DNA from 3 places in the Paenarthrobacter sp. NPDC057981 genome. Region 3 is predicted to be linked to each of the others. Evidence: predicted binding sites of a transcription regulator. Region 3 holds the regulator's gene; each other region holds the start of a gene.

Region 1 (10,131 bases), on a different contig from region 3:
CTCTTCGGCGCACACACCTACGGCCGCGTGGACACCGAAGGAACGTTCCACACCCTCTGGGGCGAAGACAAGTCCGAGATCTCGGCAGTCGACACCCACTAGCACCACCAACTGCAAAGGCCGGGTCCTCCCCATTAGGCTGGGAGGGGCCGGCCTTTGCCGTACGGAGTTCCCGTCCGGTGTCGAGGCCGCCAGCAAAGGAATGATGCCATGGCACCCCGCGTCGCGCTGGTCACGGGAGCTTCCACAGGAATCGGCTTCGAAACAGCCTTGGCCCTGAATGCCGCGGGCTTCACCGTCTACGCAGGGGCGCGCAGGGTTGAGTTGATGGAGCCGCTCAAGGAACACGGCATTTTCGTGGTGTCGCTGGATGTGACTTCAGAGGAGTCAATGACCCTGGCGGTAGCCGAGGTGGAAGCTGTCCATGGGCACGTCGATGTCCTGGTCAACAATGCCGGTTATGGATCCTATGGCTCACTTGAGGAAGTCCCTTTGGCCGAGGGTCGGCGGCAGTTCGACGTCAATGTCATGGGGCTTGCGAGGATGACCCAGTTGGTGATCCCCGGGATGCGGAGTGCCCGGACAGGCCGGATCATCAACGTCACGTCCATCGGAGGGAAGATCTACGAGCCCCTCGGCGCCTGGTATCACGGCACCAAGTTCGCAGTTGAGGGCATCAGCGACTCGCTGCGCCTGGAACTGAAACCGCACGGCATCGACGTCGTAATCATTGAACCTTCGGGTACCGACACCGAGTGGGGAACCATAGCGGGCGAGGGCTTGCTGGCCACTTCGGGCGACGGTCCGTATGCCGATCAGGCGCACATGGTGGCGGCAGCCCTGGCGTCGACGTCCGGCCAAGGGCACGTCCTCTCCACCCCGGCGCAGGCGGTGGCCAAGACCATGGTTCGTGCTGCAACGGCGAAACGCCCCGGTACCCGCTACCCGGTGGGTAGGGGTGCCTGGGGCGTTCTGGCCATGAGAAGGATTCTGCCGGACCGCGTGTTTGACGCCGTCTTCCTGAACTTCTATAAGAGGTTGGCCGGCTAGATCCGGTATTCGATGTAGTACTCTGCCGGATCCACGGCGGGTTTGGTCTCGGACCGGGCATCGCGGTGCCGCCACGTCGCCGGGATGCCCGTGATGATTGACTCCGGGGGAGCGTCCTTGACCACCACTGCATTTGCCCCGACTGCGCTGTCCGCTCCGATGGTGATGGGGCCCAGAACCTTTGCGCCGGCACCGATCGTGACGCGGTCACCAATGGTGGGGTGGCGCTTGACCTTGGCCAATGAACGGCCGCCGAGGGTGACACCGTGATAGATCATCACGTCGTCGCCGATCTCGGACGTCTCACCGATGACGACGCCCATCCCGTGGTCGATGAAGAACCTGCGGCCAATCGTGGCGCCGGGGTGGATTTCGATGCCGGTCAGGAACCTGGCGAGCTGCGAAATCAGGCGCGCGGGAAACCTCAGCGCCGGGTTTTGCCAGAGCTTATGGGTGACACGGTGCGCCCAAATGGCATGCAAGCCGGAGTATGCGAAAAAGTTCTCGAAAGAACCTCGCGCCGCCGGGTCGTGGGACCGGGCGGCGTCGAGGTCTTCCTTAAGTCTTGCGAAGAAGCTCACAAAGACCTTTCTACAGGAAATGAAGGAATGCAGGCGTTGTGTTAGCTGCGGATGTCATCGAACAGCACGGTGGAGATGTAGCGCTCTCCAAAGTCACAGACGACAGCAACGATCAGCTTGCCGGCGTTCTCCGGACGCTTGGCCAGTTCCAGGGCGCCCCACACGATGGCACCGGAAGAAATGCCACCGAGGATACCTTCGCGGGCACCGAGGTCACGGGCGACGCGGACGGAATCTTCGAGCGTGGCATCCAGGACCTCGTCGTAGACGTTGGTGTCCAGGATTTCGGGGACAAAGTTGGCGCCGATTCCCTGGATCTTGTGGGGCCCGGGGGCTCCGCCGTTGAGGATGGCCGAGTCTTTCGGTTCGACAGCAACAATCTGCACGCCGGGCTTGCGTTCCTTGAGGACCTGGCCGACGCCGGTGACGGTGCCGCCGGTGCCGACGCCTGCAACGAAGATGTCCACTTCGCCGTCGGTGTCTTCCCAGACTTCCTCAGCCGTGGTGGCACGGTGGATTGCCGGGTTTGCCTCGTTGGCGAACTGCTGTGCCCAGATGGCGTTTTCCGTGGTGGCGACGATTTCCTGGGCCTTCTCGACAGCGCCGCGCATGCCTTCGGAGCCGGGGGTGAGGACGATCTCGGCACCGTAGGCGCGCAGCATGACGCGACGCTCGGTGGACATCGTTTCAGGCATGGTCAAGATGACCTTGTAACCGCGGGCAGCACCGACCAGGGCCAGTGCGATACCGGTGTTGCCGGAGGTGCCCTCAACGATCGTTCCGCCGGGCTTCAAGGCACCGGACTTTTCCGCAGCGTCAACGATGGCCACGCCGATGCGGTCCTTGACGCTGTTGGCCGGGTTGTAGAACTCGAGCTTGACCGCAACCTGGGCGCCCAGGCCCTCGGTCAGCCGGTTCAACCGAACCAGCGGAGTGCGGCCGACCAGCTGGGTGACGTCGTCGTAGATCCTTGCCATGAAAATTTACGCCTATCTCTGAAGAGGGAATGCTGAGGTCAGCCTAACCAGCGAGAACGAAACCTTGCTAAGCAGTAAGCCATGCAGAGTAATATTTCCTCGCCTTGGCCAGCTTGGGATTAATGATCACCTGGCAATACCCCTGGTAAGGGAACTTCGCATAGTAATTCTGGTGAACTTCCTCGGCCTCGTAGAAGTCCGGGAGGGGGACCACCTCAGTCACAATCGGATCGGACCAGAGGGCCTGGGCGCGTTCGATGGCTTCCTCGAACAGCACCTTCTCTTCCGTGGTGGTGTAGAACATGGATGACCGGTACTGGGTTCCGACGTCGTAGCCCTGGCGGTTCAACGTGGTGGGGTCGTGGAGGGCAAAGAACATGTCCAGAATGACGTCCTCGGGAACCACGGTTTCGTCAAAGGTCACTGCAACGACCTCCGCGTGGCCCGTGGTTCCGGAGCATACCTCGTAGTAGTCGGGATTGCGGACGTGGCCCCCGGTGTAGCCGGAGACCACCGAGCTGACGCCACGGGTCTTCTGGTAAACGGCGTCGAGGCACCAGAAGCAGCCGCCGCCAAGTACGAAAGTTTTCATGTTCTCTTCAATGGTTGGGAAGTCCTGATGATTCCCGTTTCACCTTACGGGAGAATTACGGCTCCCGGCAGATACCCGGCGGCAAGGACTGCCTGATCCGGCACGGTAGTGAAGAATAGAAACATGGAAGCAGTAAACACTGGCATTTCTGATGCGGATTCCGTCGAAGAGGACGAAACAGAACACGACGAAACAGAGGGAGCCAGCGCCGAACCCAGCCTCGGCCAGGTGTTGTTGGCTGTAGAAGAGCTCTGGCCCGAGTCGCTGGCCGAGGATTGGGACGAAGTCGGTCTGGTGGTCGGGCGGCCCACGGTTCCGGTGACCAAAGTACTGTTCGCCGTGGACCCCACCCTGGCTGTCATTGACGAAGCCATCGAATGGGGCGCCGAACTGCTCATCACCCACCACCCCTTGCTGCTCAAAGGCGTGAATTCGGTGGCGGCAACAACGGCCAAGGGCCTTGCCGTTCACCGGTTGATTGAAGCGGGCACCGGCCTGCTGACAGTGCATACGAATGGTGACTCAGCCGTCGGTGGAGTGTCGGACGTGCTCGCCGACGCCTTCGGGCTGGAGAACGTCGCGCCGCTGACAGCCGCATCCAACGGATTGCCTGAGGAAGGAATCGGCAGGGTGGGCGATCTTCCGGAGCTTGAAACCCTGGGTGACTTTGCAGCACGCGTCTTTGAAATGCTCCCGGCCGTTGCCGGCGGTGTGCGGGTGGCCGGTGACAAGGACGGTCTTGTGCGGCGCGTGGCGGTCTGCGGGGGCGCCGGAGACAGCCTGTTCGACGCCGTCCGGGCCAACCACGCCGACGTTTACGTCACGGCAGACATGAGGCACCATCCGGCTTCGGAAGCGCGGGAAGGCGCCACCAACGGCCGTCCCTACCTGATTGACGTTTCGCATTTTGCCAGTGAATGGCTGTGGCTCCCGGCTGCCGCCGAAGCATTGGGCAATGTCCTCGCGGACCAAGGCTACGACGTCGACATCCGCGTCAGCAGCACCAACAGCGACCCTTGGGACTTCATACTGACTCCTGGCGGCGACTAGAGTCTAGGAAAGATCCGGAACTGATCTCCAGGACCGGCGGCGACAAGCGGAGGTAAGCGTGGCAAAAGCAGCACCGGCAGAACAATTGAAATTGCTTGAACTGCAGGGACTGGATGCCAAGCTCAAGTCGCTGGCCGGCCGCCGGAAAGTGTTGGAAAACGATCCCCGCATTACTGACCTGACCGATGCCCTCGCGGTGGCCAACGGTGAACTGGGGGCTGCCAAAGTAGCCGTCCACGACGCTGAAGCCGAACTCCGCCGGGCGGAAGCCGACGTCGAACAGGTTGCCTCCCGCATCGAGCGCGACGAAACCAGGCTCAACAGCGGGACCGGCCTGTCCAAGGACCTGGTGGCGCTGCAGAACGACATTGCCTCGTTGTCCAAGCGCCGATCGGACCTCGAAGACGTTGAACTGGAAATCCTGGAGCGCCTGGACACCCTGCGCGAACGCCAAGCTGCCCAGCAGGCCATCGTCGATGACATCCAGGGCTCCTTCGGGAGCATCCGTGCGGAGCTGGATGAAGCTATCGCAGAGATCGCTGCTGAGGAAACGGTGGTCCGCGGACAGCGGGCAGCCTTTGCCGAGGCCTTGGATGCAGGGATGCTCGCGGTCTACGAAAAGACCATCGCCAAGCGGGGCGTCGGCGCTGCCCGGCTGTTCCACGGCAAGTCCGAAGGCTCGGGGATGATGCTCAGCCCCGGCGACCTCGCCGAGGTCAAGGCCGCCGCCGAAGACGACATCGTTTTCTGCCCGGACTCCGGCGTGATCCTGGTTCGATCGGCGGAGTGGAACTGACCTCGGCTGCGGATCCGGGGCTTAGCCCGTCAGGATGATGTTCAGCGCGTGCGGTTTGCGGGCGGTGCCCTCAACGAGTTCGGTGGTCCAGTGCTCACTGGATGCTTTCAGGAGCTGTTGGGGAGTTGCCGGCGCCTTGCCACGCCTCGTCAGCAGATGCCTGGCCAGTTCACCACGGGTGTGCTTGGCAAAGTGGCTCACCACCGTGCGCTTGCCGTTGGCCTCGTTGAACACGTTGACGGTGACCGTCTGCTCGGCCGGGGGAGCCCACGCCGCGGCGTAGGTGCTCGAGCGGCAGTCGATAAGCAGCTCTCCTTCCGAGCGTTTGGCCAGGGCGGCGTTAAGCTGCGGCTTCCAGTAGGAGGCGAGGCGTCCGACGTCGGGCAGTGCGGTTCCCATGGACAGGCGGTAGGCCGGCACGTGGTCGCCGAAGCCGATGGCGCCCCAGAGCGCCGAGACGACAAGGATGGATTCTGTGGCCTTGCGCCGCTGTGCCGGGGTCATGCTCTTGAAGCCCAGGGCGTCGTACAAGACGCCGGAGTAGACCTGGTGCGCGGGGGCCGCCGGTTCGGCGTGGAGGCGGGTATTGCGCTCGACGTCGTCACGCAAGGAGGCGCCGACGCCCAGCAACGCAAGGGCGTCCTCGTGCGTGCTCACTGTTCCCAAGGCTTCGAGGACCTTCGCCCGATACGGGTTCAGTTCCGGAAAGCTCAATGACTCCCAGTCAATGGCGGGGCCTTTGGTGGCGGGGGTCTTGCCTTCTGAAGGCGGAAGGAGAATCAGCACCAGTCGATATTACCGGTGACTCGGGCCGCCTTGGACGCCGGTAGACTGTACGGCGGATGGGTTGACCAGGCGGCCGCGCGTCACGAAAGTGGCTCGAGGAACGTCCGGGCTCCGCAGAGCAGGGTGGTGGGTAACGCCCACTCGGGGTAACCCGCAGGCCAGTGCCACAGAGAACAGACCGCCTGCGTTTCCGGTATTGCACCGGTTGCAGCAGGTAAGGGTGAAACGGTGGTGTAAGAGACCACCAGCTCTCCGGGTGACCGGGGAGGCTAGGTAAACCCCACCCGGAGCAAGGCCAGACAGGACACGTTCGAGGGCTGCTCGCCCGAGTGTCCGGGTAGGCCGCTGGAGGGCGTCGGCAACGGCGTTCGTAGATGGATGGCCGCCACTCCCTTGTCGGCAACGATGGGGGATGACAGAACCCGGCGTATCGGTCAACCCATCCATTTATGACTGCCGGGATCACGGGCGTGTGAGTGATTTCACGCCTTCGGGACGACTATGCCCCGCCCTTCCCGCCTAGAATGGTTACTGAACGTAGATGTTCTGCCGCCGGGACTGCGTTCGCAGCCGGCGGATTTTCTTTGCTCTCGTTCAAGGCGCTGTGGGTGGACCGAAGCCCGCTGGCGCATGTGCCGCAGGACTAACTCCGGGCGGCCGCTGCCATCTGCATACGAGGACGTATGTGGTTGACCCAAGGAAGGTAGTTCTGTGAGCCAGACGTCAGATTCTTGTCTTGATAAGTGGATGGGCCGGGAGGCTCTCGCCGAGGCCATGATTCCGGTGATCGGCCGGTTGTACCGGGAAAACAACGTGGTCACCAGCATCCACGGCCGGAGCTTGATCAACAAGTCCACCATGAACATCCTCAAGGCCCACCGCTTTGCACGCCGGATGAGCAACCACGAGCTCCTGCTCGAAGAGACCGCACCCCTTCTCAACGCCCTCTCTGAGCTTGAACTCGGTGCCGCAGCCATCGATATCGCACGCTTGACGGAGAAGTACCGGGCAGAAGGCAATGGCGCCTCTCTGGACGAGTACTTGCGGTCCGAATTGGCCGAGATCGTGGGCAGGCGCGGAGCTGACGACCGCACCAGCACCGACGTCGTTCTTTACGGTTTTGGGCGCATCGGCCGCCTGCTGGCCCGCCTCTTGATCGAAAAGGCTGGTGGCGGCCACGGCCTCCGCCTGCGCGCCATCGTGGTTCGCAAGGGTGCAGACAACGACCTCGTCAAGCGTGCCAGCCTGCTGCGCCGCGACTCCGTCCACGGCTCCTTCGAAGGCACCATCCGCGTGGATGAGGAAGCCAACACCATCACGGCCAACGGCGTCCAGATCCAGGTCATCTACTCGGACAACCCCGCGACCGTCGACTACACCGCGTACGGCATCAAGGATGCGCTGGTTGTCGACAACACGGGGCGTTGGCGCGACGCCGACGGCCTCTCCCAGCACCTGCAGAGCAAGGGCGTTGCCCGCGTCCTGCTGACGGCACCGGGCAAGGGCGACCTCAAGAACATCGTCCACGGCATCAACCACCGCGACATCAACGACGACGACAAGATCGTCACCGCGGCGTCCTGCACCACCAATGCCATCACCCCTGTGCTGAAGGCCATCAACGACAAGTTCGGCATCATCCACGGCCACGTCGAAACGGTCCACTCGTTCACGAATGACCAGAACCTGATCGACAACTTCCACAAGGGTGACCGCCGTGGACGCTCGGCCGCACTGAACATGGTGATCACCGAGACCGGCGCTGCAAAGGCTGTCGCCAAGGCCCTTCCCGAACTTCAGGGAAAGCTCACGGGCAACGCCATCCGCGTACCCACGCCCGATGTTTCCATGGCCATCCTCAACCTCAACCTTGAGAACGGCACCACGCGTGAGGAAGTCAACGACTTCCTCCGCGAAATGTCCCTCCACTCCGATCTCCGCAAGCAGATCGACTACATCGATTCCCCTGACGTGGTCTCCACCGACTTCGTTGGATCCCGCCGGGCCGGCATCGTTGACGGACTCGCGACCATCTCCAACGACAAGAACCTCGTGCTGTACGTCTGGTACGACAACGAGTTTGGCTACTCCTGCCAGGTTGTCCGCGTCATGGAAGAAATGGCAGGCGTGAACCCGCCGTCGTTCCCCGCCAAGGACGTCATCGCACCGATTGCTGTACTGGAAACTGCTGACGCCTGATACCCAAGCGGTTCTCACGGGTTTCCCGGCCGGGTCACTGGAATCGGCCGGGAAACCTGAGCACAATGGCACTCATGGACAACGAATCAACCATCGAACATGAGACCACGCTCGAACATGCCTTGGACGTCGCCAAGGCCAACCATAAGCAAGCCCAGAAACTCTTGGACCAAGCGGTCGCGGCCAACGCTGCCGGAGATGTCTCCGACGAGCGCGTGCAGCAACTGCGCGGACTCCTGGACGTGGCTGCCGAGGACCTTCAACGCGTGATGCGCGAGCAATAAAGGACCCTGCTTTCAGCCACAGTGCGGTGTGACTTCTCCTACACACTGTGGATACCGACTCTGACTGTCGGGGCCTTGCCATACGCTCGTAGGACACACCCTGCCCCACTGGATGGAGTCCCTTGAGCATCACCTGGTCCGCCTACAAACGCGCCCGACGTCGGTCACGCCAAGCATGGGCGGTTCTGGCCCTGGCTGCTGCCACCATCGTTGCCGGGTTGTCCTGGTTCTTCACCGCCGGCCAGTTCGATGCAGCCCAACCTGCGCAGTCCGGACCGAGTGAAGCTCCAGTCTTCAACCCCGAGTGGATGAAACCTGTCCGCGGTGCAGCAGCGGTAGCCCCTGAAAAAGCTGCAGACGCCCTGGAGCGCCTTCCGGTCAAAGGCCGGGCTGCGAAATCGGACTACGACAGGGCCGCGTTCGGGCAGGCCTGGGCCGATGCGGACCGTAACGGCTGCGACACCAGGAACGACATCCTCAGGCGCGACCTGACGGCGGTCACGTTTACCGAAGGTTCCTCCTGCAGGGTAGCCTCCGGCATGCTGAACGAACCCTACACGGGGCGGCCAGTGTCCTTCACACGGGGACAGGACACCAGCTCAGCCGTTCAAATTGACCACGTGGTGGCCCTTGCCGACGCCTGGCAGAAAGGGGCCCAGCAGCTGACCGTCCAGCAGCGGCAAACCCTCGCCAACGACCCCCTGAATCTGATTGCCGCCGATGGGCCGGCAAACGTCAAGAAGGGGGCGGGGGATGCCGCCACGTGGCTCCCCGCGAACAAGAACTTCCGCTGCCACTATGTCGCCCGGCAAATTTCTGTCAAGACCGCTTACCACCTGTGGGTTACCCAGGCCGAGAAGGATGCCATGAAGGGCGTGCTCTCGTCCTGCCCCGGACAGCAAACGATCTACAGCGCCAGGTGACCGTGCCCCAGCTGCCAGGTGCCGCCGTCGTCAATCCGCTCCAGCACCACCCGCTGGAGGGACGTTTCCCGGGGGAGCTTGTCCAGGTTCTCCAAGCCCCGCTGACGGAAGGTGAAGTAGACAGCGTCGGTTGGTGCATCGGTGCAGCGGTCAACCGTGAACCGCCGCGCAAATGAGGCGATGTTGCTGTTCGGGAGCCGCTCCGAAAGATACGGATCCAACATCCATGAATCGCAGGTGGCCACTGTTGCGGGCTTGTCGGGAAAGTGATGCGGGAAAAAGGCGCGGGCTTCGGCGAAACTCTCGTCCACCAGGGCAGGGGAGAGGCCGCCGTCCTCCGGGATATGCACACCCAACACCCAGCCCGAAGCAGCACCGTCGGCCGGGACGAGGTGGAACTGCAGCCTGCCAAGCCGGAAGAGGTTGCCGGCCATATGCAGCGTCAGCCAACCCCACGTATCCAATCCGAACCGGCCGTGAACCCGTCGGTTGATCCGCAGCTGCAAGCCCACATCGGCCAGTGACGCCGCGGAAACGGCAGGGCTGATGCCCAACGCCACGTGGTAGGCATGGACGGTGGGGGCGAAGCGCAGGAGTGCTTCGATCCAGGTCGCCTCCGAAGCGTCCTCTGCCTTGATGCTTTCCAATGGAAAGGTGCCCAACCGCGCTGTCATGGCATCCAGGGCTTGCGTCACGCCGGTGTCAGGAGGGGTGGACAGCAGACGTGCACACTCCGGCGCATCCTCGGCGCTGATGTCCAGGAGCGTAAAGAGCTCGTTGTGGGTGCCGGCGGTCATGGGTCAGTGTCCGAACGGATCAGGGTCGACGCCGGGCATCCAGGTCAGGCCGGGCACGCCCCAGCCGTTCTTCTTGGCTTGCTTCATGGCCTTTTT
Region 2 (10,131 bases), on a different contig from region 3:
TCGTGAATGAACAGCACCGCTCGAAACAAGTCCTCCACATGGATCCAGCTGAACTTCTGCGTGCCCGGACCCATGTGCCCGCCCAGGCCAAGACGGGCGAGGTTCCGGAGGGGACCCATGACGCCGCCGGCGCCCAGCACGATCGCAATGCGCAGCGGTACCTTCCGCGTAGCCGGCACAACAGCCCCCGCTAACTCCTCCTCCCAAGCACGCGCCACGTCCACGGAGAACCCGCTGCCCAATTCGCCCGAGGCCTCTGACTGCGGTCGATCCTCAGCGTGCCGGTAAATGGTTCCGGTACTCGAGTTGATCCACGTCCGTGGAGGTTCGGCACAAGCAGCAGCCGCCCGTCCCAGAGCCCGGGTCGTCAAAACCCGCGATTCCAGGATCTCCCGTCGGTGGCGCTCGTTGTAACGGCAATTCACGGAGCGTCCGGCGAGGTTCACCAACAGCTCGGCGCCGTTCAGCGCTTTGGTGATGGCGGCGTCGTCGTCCCATTGCGCGTTGGCCGACGCGGCCCGCCCAACCGTCCGGACCTGCCAACCATCCTCACGAAAGCGTCGCGCGAAGTAGCTGCCGATGAAGCCGGACGCCCCTGCGATCACCACAGTTTTCATGAGGCTTCCTTCACGCTGCGCACGAGTCCGAGGACGTCGTCGAACACCTTGCCCACCCCCGGAATCTTCGCGAGCGAGAGGCCGCGGGCAACCAGCGGCGCTGCGCCGTCGATGAGCCTGCGTGTGCGGCGTTGGCCCTCGGATTTGTCGTAGACCCAAAACAGTGCGACACCCATGTACGCCAGCCACAGCAGTTCGGGCAGGTCGCCGCGCAGCTTCTTGGCGACGGCGGGCGAGGAACCGTCGACGGCGGTGCGGAAGATCGCGAGCGACGCGTCCCGGGCGGCGGTGGACGCCTCTCCGAACGGATTGACGGGCGACGTTGGCCGGATCGCCGTTGCGATGAAATCGGAACCGAACTGGTGATACGGCGTCATGACATCGATGCCGGTGTGAAGGACCGCCTTCAGTCGACCGGCGAGATCCTGAACGTTTTCTAGGGCCTGGGCGGCAGCCACGGCGTGCTCATCCTGCACCTGGATGTAGAGCTCCTGGACGAGGTCGTCCTTGGAAGCGAAGTAGTAGTAGGCGTTGCCGACCGACACCCCGGCCTCCTGGGCGATGGCGCGCATGGTGGTCTTCTCGAAGCCGATCTCGCGGAACATCTTCAGCGCGACGTCGGCCACTAGTTGGCGGGTCTGTTCACTTTTCGCAGCCATGGGTTGCTCCTTGCGGTTTTGAACGTGTTCAGAAACGAGTATTGCATATTCTTGAACGTGTTCAAAAGGGGCAAGCGGGTGGGGTGTGAGTGAGGGTTTGGGTGAGGGGGGGGTGGGTTGTGAGTGAAGGTTGGTGGGGCGGGGTGGGAGAATGGAACCGGTGCCGGCTGCATGCCCCACCGCCCAGTGTTAATACAGCGGGGCTGCCTCCGAAACGGGGTGCCTGCGCGAACCACTACGAAATGGATGACCAATGCCCACGCCCTCTGGCTCCAGCACGCTCAGCAAACCGGCACCGCGCTTTGCCTCGATCGGTTCCCCTTACTTCGGCATCATGTTGGCCGTCATGGCAGTGGTGCTGATCCTCTCCAACATTGGCGCCTCCAAGGGCGTGGTGCTCGGCCCGATCATCACGGACGGAGGGTTCTTCCTCTTCCCGCTGGCCTACATACTGGGCGACGTGATGAGTGAGGTCTACGGCTTCAAAGTGGCGCGCAAGGCGATCATCACCTCCTTCGCGCTCTCCGTGTTCGCGTCGCTTTGCTACTGGGTGATCATCATCCTTCCCGGCTTCAACGACGACTACGGAACTGCCAAGCAGGCAGCCATCGAGGGCGCGCTCGGTCCGGTGCCGCAGATCGTGCTCGCCTCATTGCTGGCTTTCCTGGCAGGACAGACCATCAACTCCTGGATCCTGGTGAAGATGAAGGCGCGCACTGGCGAAAAGAGCCTGTGGGCACGACTGATGGGTTCCTCGGTGGTGGGCGAATTCGTGGACACCCTGATCTTCTGCAGCATTGCGGCGTCAGTGATTGGCATCTCCGACGTGGGCTCGTTCGTCAACTACGTCCTCGTCGGCTTCCTCTACAAGACCGCAGTCGAGTTCATTTTCGTGCCGATCACCGTGCTGGTGGTGGGCTGGATCAAGAAGCGCGAACCGAGCTACGGAGCAGTCGCGGCCTAACCCTCGCCGAGTTCGCCGGAAACGTGCCAATTCGCTGGAAGTTTCCCAACGCCGTCGCACGTTTCCCGCGAACTCGCCGCAATTACGAGTAGTACCGCCCCAGCGTCTCGGCCTTGAACTCGAAGAAGTCCCCGTTTTCAATGGCAAGCCGGGCGTCGTCGACCATCTTCACCACGAAGCGCTCGTTGTGGATGGAGATCAGCGTCGCGGAAAGCATTTCCTTCGCCTTGAACAGGTGATGGATGTACGCGCGGGAGTAATTGGCGCACGCGTAACAGTCGCAGCCTTCCTGCAAGGGGCCGAAATCGGTCTTGTACTTCGCCCCGGACAAGTTGAAGCGCCCGAACGGTGTGTAGAACGCGGAGTTCCGGGCCACGCGGGTGGGGGAGACACAGTCGAAGGTGTCGGCGCCGTTCTCGATGGCCGTGAAGATGTCATCGGGCTCGGAAATGCCCAGCAGGTGACGGGGCTTGTCCTCGGGCAGTTCCTCATTGCACCAACGCACGATCGTCCCCAGGTTTTCCTTCTCCAGCGCCCCGCCGATGCCGTAGCCATCAAAAGGCATCGCCCCGAGGTCGCGGCAGGCTTTGCGGCGCAGGTCCTCGTACTGGGCGCCCTGGATCACGCCGAACAACGCCTGGTACGGCTTCCCCGCGCGGGACTCCGTCAAACGCGAATGCTCCTCCAAGCACCGAAGAGCCCACAACCGCGTCCGTTCCAGCGACTCTTCCTGGTAGCCGCGGGAGTTCTGCAGCGTGGTCAGCTCATCGAAGGCGAACATGATGTCCGCACCGATCTGGTGCTGGACCTTCATGGAGATCTCCGGCGAGAACCTGTGCCGGTCGCCGTTGAGGTGCGACTTGAACCAGACTCCGTCGTCGTCGATGTGCGCCAGCCGTTCCTTGCCGGGGGCCACGGCGTCGTCAGGCCCGGAAGAGTCCACGTTCTTCATGTCGATGACCTTCTTGAACCCGGAACCAAGGCTCATCACCTGGAATCCGCCGGAGTCCGTAAACGTCGGGCCCGACCAGTTCATAAAAGCGCCCAGCCCGCCCGCGGCGTCGAGGATTTCCGGTCCGGGCTGCAGGTAAAGGTGGTAGGCATTGGCCAGCACGGCCTGCGCGCCGAGGTCCGCGATGGACTCAGGCAGCACCGCCTTGACGGTGGCTTTGGTCCCGACGGCGATGAACGCGGGCGTCTGGATGGTCCCGTGCGGTGTGGTGATGGTGCCGGTCCGCCCCAGGAATTCCCCGCCGTTCGCCTCTACGAGGGAGGACGACGGCGAACACGTTTCAGTCAGGCGCTTGCCCACTGCAAAGGAGAACTCGGATTGCCGCTCGGACAAGCCGGGCAGCGAAGGGGACGAAGCAGGAGCAGAGGAGGAAGCTGGCACGCTACCAAGTGTGCCAGCTTTACCGGGAGCAACCTGCCGGATAGGGCCTAGGAGCCGTAGTTTTCAGCCTTCCAGTTGTCCCACGATGACCGGATGTCCGCCAAAGTGTGTGCCCCCAAATCGTAGGTTGAGGCGATGACCATGGACCCGCCGTCGGGCCTCTTTTCCGGAATCGGCAGCTGCTCGGCGACGATCAACAGGCCATCCCCGTGCTCGGCATAACTGTGAACCGTAAGGCCCACCTGATGCCGGCTCTTGAACCAGACTTTGCCGGAGATCTTCTCACCCGTAGCGAGCGTGAGCGAGTACTCCTCACCAACCGGAGGCAGGTCCCCGAGGCCAAGCTTCTCAATCGCCGGACCACCTTTGCCGGGCAGCGACACGAAATGCGTCCGCCGCTGACCGTGGGGGTGCCGCTCCAACGCGAAGCGGAGCTGGTGCAGGAACGTCAGCCAGCCCTGGGTGATGTCCTCGTCCCAGTCGGCCCACTCGGAATCGTGGTCCAAGGCAACTCTTGTGACGCGGACTTCCGTGCCTCCGGAAACAGGGTGGAGCTCAAAGACGTCCCCGCCATTGACCGTTAGGCTCGTGTGCTCGGGTCCTTCCACGACGTCCGTGTTGAAGTAGATCTGTTTGATTTCATCTGCGAGATCGTCGGCTTCCCAACCGTGCCATTGGGCCACCAACGACGGTTCACGCAGCATGGTCCACACCTGCTGCGCATCGGCATTAACCACAACGCTCAGATTGTTCGTCATGGCCCCGAATCTACCGCCGTTCGAGCCCACATAACAGGCCTTGAAATTACCCGGCCCAAGGCGCAGGAAAACTAGGCGCGCACGGATTCCAATTCGCTGTCGATCCGCCTGGCGAGCTCGTCCTCGCTGATGGTTTTCGAGCCGCCGTGTGCCCGCAGGAACAGCAGCGCTTCGAGGCGGAGGAAGCGCCAGTCGCGCTCGGCCTCGTGGTTGCCGTTGTCGATCGCGCGGAAGATTTCCTTGTCATACAGGTTGGGTTCGTTCAGCGAGCGTTGGCGCACTCGCGCGTTGACCCGCGCCTTGAAGGGGTCTTCCTCCTGGGATTCAGGGGCGCGAAGCAGTTTCTCGTACACGGCTGCGCGTTCGCTTTGGCCGGCTTCCCGGCAGATGAAGCTGGAAAGGGCCAGAGCCCGCTCGATCGAGGCCCACCTGTCGAGGTTTCCGTCGAAGGGCAGGACGTTCAGCAGGTCCGCTACAGCCAGGGCGTTGTCCGGGTCGCGCAGCACGATGCAAAGATCGAACGCCAGATTGCTGAGGTCCCTGAGGCAGCTTCCGGACTTGGTGTTGATGCCTTTCGCGAGCCTCTCCGCCAGCACTTGGACGCTGTTCTTACCCTTGTGGTTCGCCGCGGCGGACCGCACCACGGCTTCGGGTGTCCCGTCCGGCTCGGGGATGAGCGCGAGTTCCTCGGCGCTGGGGCCGGTGTACGTGGGTGGGGTTTCGGGCCTCGGGGGCACGACGACGGCGGGCCCGGCGGCCGCGTCGGCGCTGGCTTCCGCGGGGGTACTGGAGTCCGGGGTGACGGCGGCTGGCACGGCGGCCGCATCGGCGTCGTCGTCAATCCCGTCGGCGCCCACGCCTGCGTCGGCGCCCACGGAAACACCGTCCCCTACCGGGACACTGGACCCGACAGCGATCCGCACCGTGCCGCCGTCGCCCATTGTCACGAGCAACAAAGCGGCGACGCCGTAGTCATCATTCTCAACGTCGATACTGACGATTTCCTGGGCCGGCCCGTCGCCGGGTGGGAACACGAAATCCCCTGGCCGCAGGTCCCCAGCCTGCTTTTCCCTGTACTGCTGTGTGGCTGGGCTGTGAGTCATCGGAAATCCTTTGGTTCTCTTGGGGTCCGCCGTCCAGTCTACAAAGACGGGCTGTCAGAGGGGCCGTGACCCGCTAGAGAACGACGCCCGAGAAAGCCAATGCCTGGCGCACGAGGTTCCCGCGCCCGCCGTCGAATTCCTGCTGGACGTTGTCGCTGAGCACTTCCTGCGGCGTCATCCACGTCAGCTCCAAAGCATCCTGCCGGGGTTCGCATTCGCCAGTAACCGGGATGACGTAGGCCAGCGACACGGCGTGTTGGCGTTCGTCGGTGAAGCCCGTCTGGGAGGGAGCCGGGAAGTATTCGGCCACAGTGAAGGGAACCGGGCTGATGGGCAACTGAGGGAACGCCAAGGGCCCAAGATCCTTTTCCATGTGCCGCAGGAGCGCCGCGCGGATGGTCTCGCGGTACAGGACGCGGCCTGAGACGAGGTAGCGGACCATGTTGCCGTCGGCGTCGCCTTGGAGCAGGGTGCCGACTTCGTTGACGTACCCGAGCGGATCCAACCTGACGGGAACAGCCTCCACGTAAACCATGGGCAGACGACCGCGGGCTTCGAAGAGGTCTTCATCGGAAAGCCAGCCTGGATACGGGTCAGGTGTACGTACGCTCATGGTTAAGTTCTACCGCATCCCCGGTGGAAGTTCCGTGGAGGCTTCCCGGTTGCGGGGGCCGTTACGCTCTCGGCGGCATTAGGGGGCCGGTGTGCTTGCGGCGCGGGACTTTTCCACTACTATCGACGCCGGCGCGGAGCCACCGGTCGCATCAGGGTTGGCCACGTAGAGGACATCATCCTCGATCCTCGCGTCCATGCCCGCGGAATGGAGCCGCTCCTGCAGTGGTTCCAGATCGCCGTCGTACTCAAATGCGAGGTCGCCGTTCCCGCTGTCCACGCCGTGGATAACTCGCAGGATTCCGCCGTTTTTGGTGGTGAACGTGGCCGATTCGTCGTCCTGGGTCCGGGGCCGGGCGCCGATGTTCCGGAGATCATTGGCTGCGACACCCACCAGCGGGCTGATCCACGTTGCCACTACCGTCAAGGTTGGATCGGCCTCCGGGGACGTGGCCCACGAGCCGTCTGCTGCACGCTGTGCCGGGAAGGCAAAGAACTCGAACCCGTCATCAGCTGAGATCTGCACTGTGGCGCCGTCCGGCGATTGGTGGACTTCCGCCTGGGTGCCGTCGTCTTCGGTGCGCCGTGCGAATTCCTCCAGATCTCCGACTTCCACGCTGAAGATGGTGCTGGCGTCCAGGGGGTGGCCGTGCTCCACCCGGGCCACGGCAAGGCGGCCGGAACCGGCGTCGAACTCCAGCCAGTCGCCGTCGTCAACGGTCGCTGCCAAGCCCAAGGCGTGCAGCAGCGCGGACCATTGTTCCGGCCGGGAGGTGTAGTGGATGGGGCGGGCTCGCAGCATTGGTCCTCCGGTTTCTGATGGTCGGTTCCCAGCCTATTCCGCGTGGCCGTATCCGTGCCCGCCGCTTCCACAGCAGAATGGGACCATGCCCATCGAGCTTGAGGAATTGATCGTCAAAGACGGTGCCCAATGGCGCGCATGGCTGGCCGATCATGCCGCGGACAGTCCTGGCGTGTGGCTGGTCCTGCACAAAAAGGGCGGCAACGTCACGGAACTGGACTACGACGCCGCCCTGGACGAGGCCCTCTGCTTTGGCTGGATCGACGGCCAGTCCAGGAGCCGCGACGCCGAAAGCTACTTCCAGCGCATGACCCCGCGCGGCCGCCGCAGCATCTGGTCCGCACGGAATGTGGGGCACATCGCCCGCCTCGAAGCCGAAGGCAGGATGACCGACGCTGGCCGCGCGGCCGTCGAGGCCGCCAAAGCCGACGGCCGCTGGGAAGCTGCCTACGCGGGCCCAGCGGACTCGGTGGTACCGGAAGACCTCGCGGCAGCGATCGCCGCGGTTCCGGAGGCACAGGCCATGTTCGACGTCCTCACCTCCCAGAACCGATTCGCCTTGATCCACCGGACGAATCTGGTCAAGCGGGCCGATACACGGGCACGCAAGATCGCAGCTTTTGTGGAGATGCTGGCCCGCCATGAGAGCCCGTATCCGCAAAAGAAGCAGCCGAAACAAACCGAACCCGGCTAGAGCGTGGCGGCGGCCTCGAAAGTCATCCATGCTTGCAGCTGGGTGGAAAGTTCGACGCCGGTACCCGCCGGATAGGTTTCGGCCGCCGGTCGCAGCGGGTCGGGGGAGAAGAGCAGCGGAGGGTTGCCGTGTGCAGTACCTTGCGCAAGTTCAAGTGCTTCACGGCGGCTTGCCCAGAAGGCCTCCGCCGTGGCGCGGACCATGCTCCGCGCCGTTTCGCGCGTTGGCTCGGGCAGCCGGTTGTCCCGCCCTGCCAAGGCCAGATAGCGGACCAGGATGCCGGTAAAGAGGCCGCCATCGCCGGTCCCATCGCCACGGATCACGCGCGTGCCCGGTACCGTCAGCTCGCGGGCGACGGCATCAACCAGGCGTGCGGCCCGGTCAAGGTTTTCCTGCCCGCCCAGTTCCAGCAAGGCCCCGAGGATGGGTCCCTGATTGTAGGTGTACACGGCGTCCTCCAGGACCGTAGCCCCGTTCCTGATCCGGATGCCGTCCTGGTAAACGCCACGCTCAGGATGCAGGAGCCTGGAGTTGAGCCACTGCACCAGTGCTTGCGCCCGTTCACCGTGGCCGGTCCGGGCATAGAAAAGGGCTACGGGAGCGGTGGCCGGGGTGTTCTTGAAGTCCCTCTTGGTGCTCCAGAACGTGCCGCCGCCGAGGTCGTCGGTGGAGGCTGAGTCGAACTGCAGGGTCAACCGCTTCCGGACGTAGGCATTGCGGCGTCGGCCCGGCTTCCTGGTTTCCTCCGCCAGCTTTTCGAGCCTGAGCGTTGAGAGGGCCAACCATGCCATGTCGTCGTAGAAATGGTTCTCGAACCTCAGCAGGTTCCGCAGCCGGATGGTGGTGACCAGCCGGGAGGCGAGCCGTCCCGCGCTCGGGCGGGAGTCGCCGTCGAACCTTGTGCCTGTGGCGAGTTCCCGGCGACCGGCGTCCACCAGGCAATCCACGTAGTGCGCCTGCCACCAGTAATGCCACGGTCCCATCAGGCTCCGGATGCTGTTGCCCGGAATCCTGATGGCGCCGATGTGGGTGCCGGGCAGGAACAAAAGCCGCCTGCCAAAACTGCGGGTCACGGAACGGGCCGCCTGGTTGGCGCGCGCGGCCCATTCGCTGGGGTTCGTTGACGGCTCGGCATGGCTGGTCATTGACCCAGCCTATCGGGGACGCGGGGTGCGCCGGATCACAATTCACTACCGCGTTCAACAGCGATATCGCGCAAGGTCTTTTCTAAGGCGGAGATGACGTTTTGGAGGCGATTTTGACTAACATCGTCCAGTTCGACTGGCTTCCGCAAGGCCAACAGATACTCCACCGCAGTTTGGAATCCTTTCTTGGTAGTTCGCACGACATCATCCTTGGCCGACTGTTCAACGGATAACCGGGTCTCTCGTGTCAGGAGACTCTCGGCTGCGGTTACAGTTGCATCCTCCGAGACCTCCGATAGAGTAAATATTAATGGAGAGATCCACTCGCCAAATAGAGCAATGTATTTGGTCTTTGCACTTTTTCCTGCTGAATCGCCATCGAGTAAGACGATGAAGTTGCGAGACCAGCCTACGTAAAGTTGGATCATCTGCGTAAGTGATCCAGAGCCGGTGCCTGGAAGCAAATATAGTTTCTCATCCCCTGGTTGGCTTGGAAGCAAAACCTCCTTCGCATAGCGAAGAAGCTGATAATCTCCCTTACCTTCGACCATTACGACGTCCGGAACTAGTTCAAGCTTTGACGGCTGGTAATCTAAAACATCAAGGACAGGTTGAAAGTAATCCCGTCGCTTCGGATTTTGCGCTGCAAAGTTTGCATATCGGTCGAGAGCTATATCGGTGTGAGTAGAAATAGTTGCGGCACTGGTGCCATTCATCTCAATTACTGCACGATTCTCCACGACATATGTGCTGTTGAGCCAAGTAGGGTTTATCAGATGGGGGCTATGCGTTGTGTAGATTATGTCGGAAGTTTGGGCGAGCCGCTCCAGGCTTTGAAGGAGCATAGCCTGAGCAGATGAGTGCAAGTTGGACGCGGGCTCATCAAAGAGGAAGACCATGTCACTCGTGTTGCTCCTCCTCTGACCTCGATAAGTAGTCAGGAGTAAATAGACGAAGAACCATCTGAATCCTAGGGACCGGTCCTTGATAGCGAAGATTCCATCATTGTCTTCCAGGAGAAATTCGAGGTAAATTTCTCCATCCTCAACGATCCATTTCAAGACCACTTTCTTGTCGGTCAGTTCCTTGCTAGCAAACATGTCATTCCAAGCTGAAACAACACTCTTCGTTACTTCGCGTCCGAGATTTAGGACAAGTTGATCAAGTAGACGATGGTCCCCGACATCATCGGACAGCGCCCTTTCAATTACATGCGTCTGCATGTCTAAAGTTACATCAGTCGCATGTAAAATGTCCTGAAAAAGATCTCTATAAAGTCTATTGGTTCGACTTTCGTCGCTGGCTTCAGCGGGGTTCAGTAGTACGCGCTGTGGAAAGTCGAATAGAAAGTTGGGAAAATACCATATTTTGGGAATACGTGAGT
Region 3 (10,131 bases):
AGCGCCATCAAGGACGAGCTCGGCGACGCGCCGGCTGCTCCGCCGAAGGGTGCGGGTGCCATCCAGGAAATCATCAAGCGCTACACCTCGGAGGTCATGTTCAACAGGCTTTCCGCAGAGGAAGCAGGCAAGAAGGCTGTGGACGAAATGAAGTCCGCCATCAGCTAGCTTCTTCCGAGCAGAAACCGCGGTTCCGGCTGGTCATGAGTGATTGGCCGGGACCGCGGTTTCGCTGCTTCTGCAGGCTCGGCACATCCGCCCTCCCGCACTGTGACGGGGCGCACAAAGCCATGACGTAGGATGACCTCATGCCTCTCTTTGACCTTCCACTTGAGCAACTCCGCGACTACACGTCGCCTGCCACGCAGCCCGCAGATCTGGACCAGTTCTGGGACCGGACCATCGCCGAAGCCCGGGCGTTGCCCCTGGATGCGGTGTTCGAGCCAGTGGACAATTACCTCAGCGTCATTGACACCTTCGATGTCACGTTTTCAGGCTTCGGCGGCCACCGGATCAAGGGCTGGCTTCACATTCCGGCGCACCTCGAGCCCGGCACGCAGCTTCCCGTGGTGGTGGAGTACATCGGCTACTCAGGCGGGCGCGGCCTAGTCAACCAAAACACCCGCTGGGCGCAGGCCGGGTATGCCCACTTCATCATGGACACCCGCGGCCAGGGCTACGGCGGCGTCTCCGGGGATACTCCGGATCCGCACCCTTCGGCGGGAGAGGTCAACTACGCGGGTCTGATGACCCGGGGCGCGGACCATCAGGACAACTACTATTACCGCCGGGTCTACCTGGACGCGTTCCGCGCCGTCGAAGCGGCACAGAGCCATCCCGCCGTCGACCCTTCCGCCGTGGTGCTTACCGGCGTGAGTCAGGGTGGGGGCGTCACTGTCGCCGCCGCCGGGCTGACGGCCGGAAGGCTCGACGGCGTTATCGCCGCGCTGCCCGACGTCCCCTTCCTGCAGGACTTCCCCCGTGCCATTGACATCGCTCCGCGCGGTCCCTACCCCGAGATCGCGTCTTTCCTGGGCAGGCACCGGGACCGTTACGAGGCAATGCTGGCTGTGTTGAACTACTTCGACGGCGTCCACCTGGGCAGGGCGGCAACTGTTCCGGCGCTGTTCTCGGCTGCCCAGATGGACGACATCTGCCCGCCGTCAACGGTGTTCGCCAGCTACAACAACTATGGTGCGCTTGGCGGGTCACCGCAGAAGGACATCGAGGTGTACCGCTTCAACAACCACGAGGGCGGGCAGGAGCACCACTGGATCAAGCAGCTGCAGTTCCTGCGCAAACTCCTGTCATCATGACGGACACGATTTGCGGCGTCTGACCAGAGGTGGTTATGGTGTGGCTATGACTAAGCGTTGGTATGCGTATTTTTCGTTGGCTCTGGAGGGGCCCGCGTCTAACTGACACGCATCCAACTTTCCTTCAGAGCCAACAGGGCAGAGATGATTCTCTGCCCTTCGCCATATCCGGCGGGTTCTGAAAAGGGGCCCGCTCCGCATCCCGGACAGGACCCAGAAATGACCAGCATCGCCCCCGAATCCTTGACCTCGGACGAATCCACGCAGCCCGCCACCTCCAACCTTCGGGTGGCCCGCTTCGAGCCGCTTCCGGCGCCGCAGGACCTCATCGCAGAGCTGCCGCTGGATGCACGCTCAGCTGCCGTCGTCGACCGTGGCCGCGACCAGGTCCGCGCCATCATGGACGGCGTCGACGACCGCCTGCTCGTGATCGTCGGTCCGTGCTCCATCCATGATCCCAAGGCCGGACTCGAGTACGCACGCCGGTTGGTCAGCCAGGCCGAGAAGCACAAGGAAGACCTTCTGATCGTCATGCGGACCTACTTCGAGAAGCCGCGGACCACGGTCGGGTGGAAGGGCCTCATCAACGATCCCCACCTCGACGGCAGCCACGACATCGCCGCCGGCCTGCGCGCAGCACGTGGATTCCTGAAGCAGGTCACCGCGCTCGGCCTGCCCACTGCTACCGAGTTCCTCGAGCCCATCAGCCCGCAGTACATGGCCGACCTCGTTTCCTGGGGCGCCATCGGGGCGCGGACCACCGAAAGCCAGATCCACCGCCAGCTCGCCTCCGGGCTGTCCATGCCCATCGGCTTCAAGAACGGCACCGACGGCGACCTCCAGGTAGCCATCGATGCTTGCGGCGCTTCTGCCGCTGAGCAGGCATTCCTGGGAATCGACGACGACGGCCGTGCGGCTTTGGTGGCGACGGCCGGAAACCCGGACACGCACCTGATCCTGCGCGGTGGACGCAAGGGACCGAACTACTCCGCCGCCGACGTTGCCGCAGCTTCGTCAAAGCTCGCTGACAAGGGACTTAACCCGCGCCTGATCGTTGACGCCAGCCACGCGAACAGCGGCAAGAGCCACCACCGCCAGGCCGAAGTTGCTCTGGAAATCGGTGCCCAGCTCGAAGCTGGTGCGTCTTCTCCCATCGCCGGCGTAATGCTGGAGAGCTTCCTGGTGGGCGGCGCACAGAACCTGGATGTCGCCAAGCAGCTGTCCGGTGAGCAGGAACTGGTGTACGGACAGAGCGTCACGGACGCCTGCATGGAGTGGGATGTCACGGCGTCGGTGCTTAACCAGCTTGCTGCCTCGGCCCGGAAGCGCAGGGAGGTCTCGGGGGAGTAGTGTCCCACTTCCTCGAAAAGCTTTCACTTAGGCCCCATCAGCCTCTAGAGTATCTAGCACATGGTTGTTGGATGGCTCAGCATCGTCACACCGTTTCCTGGGGGTGTCCTGTCGGCTGAGAGCAAAGGAATATGGGAAATGTCCGCGGAGACTAACTTCTCGAATGCGCGTTTCATGACGGTGGCCGAAGTGGCCGACGTCCTTCGTGTTTCCAAAATGACCGTGTATCGCCTGGTTCACTCAGGGGAAATGCCAGCCGTCAGGTTTGGCCGTTCCTTCCGGGTTCCCGAGGAAGCCGTAGCCCAGTACCTCAAAGGTGCTGTGGTCGACGGACAACCCGAGACCGCCTGAGGCCGCCGGGGTCCGTTCAGCGGACCGTGGTCATGGGGTACCTCTTTGAAGCGGTACTCTGTTAAGGAACGTTTTACGTCATTGTAAGAATCTGTCAGTTGTACTGTCTGCTTCCGCGGATCCGTTCCAACAGACAGGACCTTCTAGTTTGTAAGGAACTTTCGTGGGTTCAGTTATTAAGAAGCGCCGCAAGCGTATGGCCAAGAAGAAGCACCGCAAGCTGCTTCGCAAGACCCGCCACCAGCGCCGCAATAAGAAGTAGAGATACTTCACCAAGCGTGAATGCCCGTTGCCTCTCGAGGTGGCGGGCATTTTTGCATTCCTACAGTCGCTCGCTCACGTTCCCCGGGTTTCCTGGTGACCCTCGCTCATGTTCCCCGGGTTTGTTGCGGTCGCTCGCTCATGTTCCCTTGGGTTTGTTGCGGTCGCTCGCTCATGTTCCCTTGGGTTTGTTGCGGTCGCTCGCTCATGTTCCCTTGGGTTTGTTGCGGTCGCTCGCTCATCTTTGGGGTCTTGCGAAGCCCGCCTGGATTGCAGGGTCTACCCAGGCCTTGTGCAGGGCTCGTTTGATCTCCCCTGTGGCATCGGCGAAGCCGTCAGCGAGGTCGTCTTTCCCAAAGACAAGGACAGTCCAGCCTGCTGCGCGGAACGCCTTGTCCCTGCGCCGGTCACTGTGGATCTGTTCCTCCTCAAGGTGATGGCCGCCGTCGTACTGGATAGCGAGCCGACGCTCGCGATAGCCAAGGTCGGCTGAAGGCGACAGCCGATCGCCAATCCGGAGGGGTACCTGCAATTCGGGTTCCGGCAATCCGGCATCAAGCATGGCAAGGCGGAGGATGGATTCGGGCGCTGAATCCGCTCCTACCCGCATCAGTTGGAGTGCGTCCCTCGCGCGGACGACACCTTGCAGGTTCTTGTGGCGGTCCACCATCGCACGGAGGCTGTCAATGGTTGCGTATGCCGTGTCCCGTTGTTCGAACTCGGCACGCGGCACGCGAATGAGGTGGTCACCGACGCAAATGAGTTCCTTCAAGGGCAGCGTGCGGGCAAGATCAAGCCAGGTCCTGGATCGTGTGCTGATCCAAAGCCCCCGAACCAATTCAACTTCGCCCTCGGCCACCACCACAGTGTGCCCGGTGACCCCTTTCCGCCGAGCTGCCGGAAGATTCCGCGGCTTACTCAGGTGCAGTTCATGTGCGTCGGATAGCCACGGAGGGAGCGGAAACCCATGAAGTCTGGCGGCAGTGACATGCGATATCCAAGCCCCTGGGCTCGCAGACGAAAGTGATCGTGCAGCTGCTTCAAGGTCAAAGTCCCAAGTTGACGGTCGGTAAATGCCCTTGCTGACAGGTTCTATGCTGACCCGTCCCCAAAGATGTCGTTGAGTCATGCCAGCCTCCTTGGCCTCTGCAAGGGTAAACGGAGCGGACCTCAGCTGGGAGGGGACGGGAATCGGTATCTGCATACGGCATTGTTACCCAGATGGCGTTGGGGGTGCAGAAGTTATCCACAGGTATGCCGGGCCGACTCCGGGATGTGAGAGAGGGGTGGGTTTAAGACGGGGGGATGTGAGTGAGGGTTGGGTTTAAACCGGTGGGATGTGAGCGAGGGTTTGGCTGGGCTAGACGCGGGGGCCGCGGAATCTCGAGAAGCCGCGCCATAGGCCGTAGATCGCCCCGCCGACTGTGGCCGCCTTCAGCCCGAGTGTTGCAGCGCGTCGACCGGAACGGAAGTCGTACACGGGCCAGTTGTTGTCTCGGGCGTGGCGCCGCAGCTTGGCATCGGGATTGATGACAACGGGGTGTCCCACCATGGTCAAAAGCGGAATGTCGTTGGCCGAGTCGCTGTACGCCCAGCAGTGGTCCAGATCAAGGCCCTCCCGTTCGGCAACCAGCTGGACGGCGACGGCCTTGGCAGGGCCGTGCAATATATCGCCGACCAGTTTCCCGGTGTACATACCTTCATGCACCTCGCCCACGGTCCCCAGCGCTCCCGTCAAGCCGAGACGTGTGGAAATTACGGTCGCGACCTCGATGGGTGTCGCCGTCACCAGCCAGACTTTACGGCCAACCCTGAGGTGCTGTTCGGCCAACGCTTTGGTCCCGGGCCAGATCCGCGACTCGATCATCTCGTCGTAGACCTCTTCGCCCAGGGCCTTGATGTCCTCAACGCTGATTCCGGCGGCCAGAGTCAGGGCAGAGTCGCGAACAGCATGGACATCTTCCATGTTCTCGCCACGCATCACGAATTTGAACTGCTTCCAAGCGAAGCCAGCCGCCTGAGGCAATGTAAAGGCCTTGCGTTCATACATTTTGCGCGCGACATGGAAGAGGCTGGCGCCCTTCATCAACGTGTTGTCAACGTCGAAGAAAGCTGCTTCACCGGTGTGCTTCTGCACTTGTGCAGATGCGGCAACGGCGGCGTTCTTCTCCTCGGGCATGCATTGAGTCTAGTCAATCGCCGGTAGCCCGCGCTGAGGGCGCACGAACAAACCCTTAGCGGTGGGGTGTGATGGAGGGTTGGTGTGAAGGGGGTGGGGTGTGATGGAGGGTTGGTGTGAAGGGGGTGGGGTGTGATGGAGGGTTGGGGGAGGCGGCTACCGTTAAGCACATGGCTAATCCCGACGTCGTTCTCCTCACCAAAGCTGACTGCCACCTCTGCACGGAGGCGCGTGCCGCCGTCGAACGCGTGACAACAGGCCTTGGCCTGGGCTGGACTGAACAGTCAATCGACGGCGACCCCCAACTTCAGGAGCGTTACGCGGAAGAGATTCCGGTGGTGCTGGTGAACGGTATCCAGCGCGATTTCTGGAAGATCGACGAAGATCGGCTGACCCGCACCTTGAAGAAGGCCTTGGCGGGATAAGGGTGGAGTCACCCGGTTGTAGTGGCTTTTGTTGAGTCCGGCCGGGGGTCATAGAGTGGAACAACAAAGCGACGCAATGGAGAATACCGTGACTGCGCTGGAACCATCCACGGAAGCAATTTCCGGGGATAACGAACCTGCCGCCAAGCAGATCCCGCCCGCGGCTGTGGCCCGGATGACCCTCTATTTGCGCGCGCTGAACTCCCTCCTGGCCGAAGGGGTGGAGCGGGTATCCTCCGAAGCGCTGGCAGAAGCGTCGGGCGTCAGTTCCTCAACGCTCCGCAAAGACCTTTCCTATGTCGGCTCCTACGGAACCCGCGGTGTCGGTTACGAGGTCCAGTACCTGAGCCGCCACATCGCCGCAGCGCTTGGCCTGACCCATGACTGGAAAGTGGCGATAGTGGGTGCCGGTAACCTCGGGAAGGCGCTGGCCCGGTACGGCGGGTTCGAGTCCCGCGGGTTCGACGTTGTAGCGATCTTCGACGCCGATCCGATGGTGATCGGCAACGAGGTCGGATGGCTGCGCGTCAGCGACTCGGCCGAACTTGAGCGGGTCCTGGAGCGAACGCACACGAACATGGTGGTGCTCGCACTCCCGGCAACCGTGGCGCAGGAAGTGTGTGACCGTGTGATCGCAGCAGGCATCAGGAGCATCCTGAGCTTTGCGCCAGTGCTCCTGCAGGTCCCGCCGCATGTGAACCTCAGAAAAGTGGACATGGCAACGGAACTCCAGATTTTGGCTTACCACGCACAAAGAGCGCAGACACCGGGCCAGGCTGTTTAGCCTTAACCGGGTCTGCGCCCGACGTGATGTGTGGAAGCCGGCCCTTAGCGGGCGTACGGGTTTCCGAACTGCTGCGTCTTCCGGAAATACGGAGCCGACGCCGGCAGGTACAGCAGGACGATCGCTGCGATGCCGAGCAGCGCAGACAGCGTTGCCAGGCTCAGCGGAACCAGGGCGAAGATAGAAAGCGCAGCGAGGACAGTTCCAAGGATGCGTGCCCAGTTCTTGCCCTTGCGGACGTTGATGGCCACGAGAGCGTAAAGTCCGGCACCGATGACTCCGAGTGCAACCATGACGCCGACGATGAAGCCCTTGACGTCTTCAAAGCGGACATCTGCCGCGCCACCGGCCGACATCTGCTCTTCGAACATGTTCCTGAAGGACGGATCGTTCATCGCTGCAATGGAAATGAAGATGGAGATCAGCCAGATCGCAGCTGCTCCTACTATCAACCAGAAGGCGATGGTGACCATCTGGGGTACCGTCGAAGGACCCGGCTGCTGGCTGGGCCAGTTGGTGTCCTGCCCATACTGCGGTGCCTGGGCATAAGGCGAAGTACCTGTCTGGCCGTACGGGGACTGCTGTCCGTATTGCGGGGCTGCGGGCTGGCCGTACTGGGGCGCTGCCGGAGGCTGGGACTGCTGGCCGTACTGCGGTGCTGCCGGCTGGCCACCCGGCTGCGCGGGCTGGTTGGAGTCGCCCGGGTTCGACGGCGGGTATGGAGGGTTGCTCATGGCATTCCTTTGCTTGTTCGACTGCAGGTACGGCCGCCGGGATCAGCAAAGTGACCCTGCCCCCAGCGTGGTTCTGCTTCCACCGTACCCCCAGCTTCCTGCGACGCTGCATACCACACGCAGGAAATTCAAGGGGCCAGGGAAAATCATCATGTTGGAGTACGTCTTCATGATGAAGGCCGCGGGGATCCCCAAGGGACCGCCCGCGGCCTGCGGCTCAGTTGGCGCCTAAACGAAGTGTTTTTGCGATTCCGGGAGCCACATCATGATGGCCGCGGCAACCGCGGCGGCAGAACTGAGTAGTGACAAATTGAGGGTTATGAGCAGGAAGAGCAAAGACAGGACGGCGAATCCGCCCAGGATGGACAGAACCAGCCTGGCCCAACGTGCTCCCTCTTTGAGTCGGATGGCGATGAATACATAGACGGCGCCTATCACCAGGCTGAAGACGAAGTTGAAGATGCCCGTCCCGACGGCCAACGCCCCGAAGTAGTCCCGGTAGATGAAGATGTTCGCAAAGCTGGCAATCACGCCCAAGGCCGCGGCGGCGATCCAGAGCCAATAGGAAGTGACCAGGGTCTTCGGGACGCCCGTGGTGTCGCGGAACCGTTGTGCGATGTTGTTGAAGTCCAAACCGAAGACGTTGCGCGGCGGCGCGTTGTAGCCCAAGCCGGCAGGCGGAGCCGGGTTGGGACCGGCGGGTGCTGCGTAGGCGGGTTGTCCCGGCTGCTGGTAGGACGGCGGAGCCTGGTACCCGTTCGGCGGAACACTTCCGCCCTGGGGAGGCTGATAACCCTGCTGCCCCGGGTATGCGCCCGGCGGAACCGCTCCGCTCTGGGGTGGCTGGTAACCGCCGGGGGGTTGGTAGCCCGCAGGAGGAACATTGCCTTGCTGCGGTGGCTGGGCGCCGGGCTGCTGTGGCTGGGGTGCTTCATCTGGGGTACTCATGGCATCACTGTAGACCGCAGGTTGAAGGTTGCATAGGAAATTCGGAGCTAACTCGCAGCTAAATACAGGGTGTTTGCCGAACAATGGGCGGGTGACCCTTGCGTGTGCGAAACGGCTGCGTGCGGGACGGCCCCAGGCTGGCCGCCCGCAAGCGAAACGGCCGTATTAAAAACGGCGCCCCTGCAGCACGAGGCTGAACAGGGACGCCGTCCGGGGTGTTGCGAAATCAGGCAGCTGCGGGAGCGATGAAAGCGAGCTCAAGGTTGATGACAACCTTGTCGCTGACCAGCACGCCACCGGCTTCGAGGACTGCGTTCCAGGTGAGGCCGAAGTCCTTGCGGCTGATGGTGGTTTCACCCGAGACGCCGGCGCGGGTGTTGCCGAACGGATCCACTGCGACACCGTTGAATTCGGTCTCGATGGAAACTTCCTTGGTCACGCCCTTGATTGTGAGATCGCCCACGAGGTCGAAGCTGTTGCCGTTGGCCTTGACGTGGCGGGAGACGAAGGTGATCTCCGGGAACTTCTCCACGTCGAAGAAGTCTTCGCCCTTGACGTGGCCGTCACGGTTGACGTCGCCGGAGTCGAAGCTGGCGGTCTGGATGGTTGCGTTGACCTTGGAATCGGTCAGGGTTTCGCCGACCTCGAGGGTAGCTGCAGCGTCCTTGAACTGGCCGCGGACCTTGCTGATGCCTGCGTGGCGGACGGTGAAGCCGATCTCGCTGTGGGAAGCGTCGAGGGTCCAGGTGCCGGTGGTGACGGAAGCGGGGAGGGTCATCATGGTTGTTGCTCCTATAGGTAGTGGAAGGTACTGCGTGCTTGCCTGGCTGAAACCAATTGCTTGAAGCGTCAACCGAGCTTCGTGTCTAGTATAAACATGCATATGCATCTTTTATTCCAACTCCGCGGAACATTTCGGGAAAATTTTGAGTTCTACTTGCGGTAGAAGATTTCGGATCGCCCCGCTTCTTTGAGAAACTGGTAAACATGCCCCAAGCAACTGTCCATCTGCTTCGCCATGGCGAGGTCCACAATCCCGACGGCGTCCTCTACGGTCGACTGCCGGAATTCCACCTCTCTGAGCGCGGCCGTGAGATGGCCCGGATGCTGGCCGACCACTTTGTTGCCCGCGTTGCCGAGGGCGCCAAGATCGTGCACTTGGTCGCCTCGCCCTTGACGCGTGCCCAGGAAACAGCCTTGCCGACGGCGGAAGCGCTGAACCTTGAGGTCACCATCGAACCGCGGATCATCGAAGCTGAGAACCACTTCCAAGGACTCCACCCCACCAAGAGTGAGTTCCTGAAGCCCAAACACTGGTTCTACTTCCGCAACCCGCTGCGCCCGTCCTGGGGAGAGCCGTACAAGCAGCAGGCAGCCCGTGTGCTGGCGGCGGTGGAGGATGCCCGCCTGAAGGCCATTGAGCTGGGCGGGGATGGCGCCGAGGCGATCTTGGTCAGCCACCAGCTTCCCATCTGGACCACCCGCTTGACCGCCGAGGGGCGGCGGCTGGCACACGATCCCCGCAAGCGTGAATGCACCTTGACGTCGCTTACCTCCCTGACCCTGGACGACGACGGCAAGATCATCCGAGTTGAGTACAGCGAACCCGCTGCAGCCTTGCTTCCCGGCGCGGCCAGCACCCCGGGGGCTTAGGAAGACATGGACAACAACCTCTCCCGCCGCGGCGTTCTCACTGCCGGCGGTGTCCTGCTCGCCGGACTGACCATGGGCCTTTCCGCCTGCGCGCAGAAGGACTCCCTTGCCGAGCAGGCCAAAGCCGGAG

Evidence for each region. The regulator Rex, encoded in region 3, represses fermentation and respiration genes when NADH is low (regulators of the CRP and FNR family bind a similar motif). The targets are predictions, from matches to a motif close to CTTGTGAANNNNTTCACAAG.
Region 1: ACFVSI_RS11825 (glyceraldehyde-3-phosphate dehydrogenase) is a predicted target of Rex. The motif match lies at 6,302-6,321, and genes of this name have one in related genera.
Region 2: ACFVSI_RS08285 (queuosine precursor transporter) is a predicted target of Rex. The motif match lies at 1,292-1,311, and genes of this name have one in related genera.

What each region holds. Positions count from the first base shown of each region.
Region 1 is NZ_JBHVQI010000011.1:13,872-24,002, forward strand. Features, by position in the region: gene gndA (NADP-dependent phosphogluconate dehydrogenase) at 1-102, shown strand, start outside; gene ACFVSI_RS11785 (oxidoreductase) at 211-1,050, shown strand; gene epsC (serine O-acetyltransferase EpsC) at 1,047-1,631, opposite strand; gene cysK (cysteine synthase A) at 1,673-2,608, opposite strand; gene msrA (peptide-methionine (S)-S-oxide reductase MsrA) at 2,676-3,200, opposite strand; gene ACFVSI_RS11805 (Nif3-like dinuclear metal center hexameric protein) at 3,324-4,250, shown strand; gene ACFVSI_RS11810 (zinc ribbon domain-containing protein) at 4,309-5,046, shown strand; gene ACFVSI_RS11815 (YaaA family protein) at 5,068-5,832, opposite strand; RNA gene rnpB (RNase P RNA component class A) at 5,890-6,278, shown strand; gene ACFVSI_RS11825 (glyceraldehyde-3-phosphate dehydrogenase) at 6,544-8,031, shown strand; gene ACFVSI_RS11830 (hypothetical protein) at 8,106-8,315, shown strand; gene ACFVSI_RS11835 (HNH endonuclease family protein) at 8,438-9,238, shown strand; gene ACFVSI_RS11840 (acyltransferase domain-containing protein) at 9,223-10,035, opposite strand; gene def (peptide deformylase) at 10,039-10,131, opposite strand, start outside.
Region 2 is NZ_JBHVQI010000006.1:32,788-42,918, forward strand. Features, by position in the region: gene ACFVSI_RS08275 (TIGR01777 family oxidoreductase) at 1-617, opposite strand, end outside; gene ACFVSI_RS08280 (TetR/AcrR family transcriptional regulator) at 614-1,276, opposite strand; gene ACFVSI_RS08285 (queuosine precursor transporter) at 1,530-2,240, shown strand; gene tgt (tRNA guanosine(34) transglycosylase Tgt) at 2,323-3,633, opposite strand; gene ACFVSI_RS08295 (SRPBCC domain-containing protein) at 3,681-4,391, opposite strand; gene ACFVSI_RS08300 (DUF6707 family protein) at 4,463-5,494, opposite strand; gene ACFVSI_RS08305 (NUDIX hydrolase family protein) at 5,568-6,107, opposite strand; gene ACFVSI_RS08310 (hypothetical protein) at 6,186-6,908, opposite strand; gene ACFVSI_RS08315 (YdeI family protein) at 6,994-7,602, shown strand; gene ACFVSI_RS08320 (glycoside hydrolase family 76 protein) at 7,599-8,747, opposite strand; gene ACFVSI_RS08325 (ATP-dependent endonuclease) at 8,783-10,131, opposite strand, start outside.
Region 3 is NZ_JBHVQI010000014.1:32,201-42,331, reverse strand. Features, by position in the region: gene ACFVSI_RS13780 (ABC transporter substrate-binding protein) at 1-168, shown strand, start outside; gene ACFVSI_RS13775 (acetylxylan esterase) at 309-1,316, shown strand; gene ACFVSI_RS13770 (3-deoxy-7-phosphoheptulonate synthase) at 1,536-2,666, shown strand; gene ACFVSI_RS13765 (helix-turn-helix domain-containing protein) at 2,805-3,017, shown strand; gene ACFVSI_RS13760 (30S ribosomal protein bS22) at 3,181-3,279, shown strand; gene ACFVSI_RS13755 (endonuclease domain-containing protein) at 3,517-4,137, opposite strand; gene ACFVSI_RS13750 (HAD family hydrolase) at 4,639-5,457, opposite strand; gene ACFVSI_RS13745 (glutaredoxin family protein) at 5,628-5,882, shown strand; gene ACFVSI_RS13740 (redox-sensing transcriptional repressor Rex) at 5,959-6,666, shown strand; gene ACFVSI_RS13735 (hypothetical protein) at 6,711-7,400, opposite strand; gene ACFVSI_RS13730 (hypothetical protein) at 7,629-8,348, opposite strand; gene ACFVSI_RS13725 (YceI family protein) at 8,575-9,126, opposite strand; gene ACFVSI_RS13720 (histidine phosphatase family protein) at 9,336-10,001, shown strand; gene ACFVSI_RS13715 (TlpA disulfide reductase family protein) at 10,008-10,131, shown strand, end outside.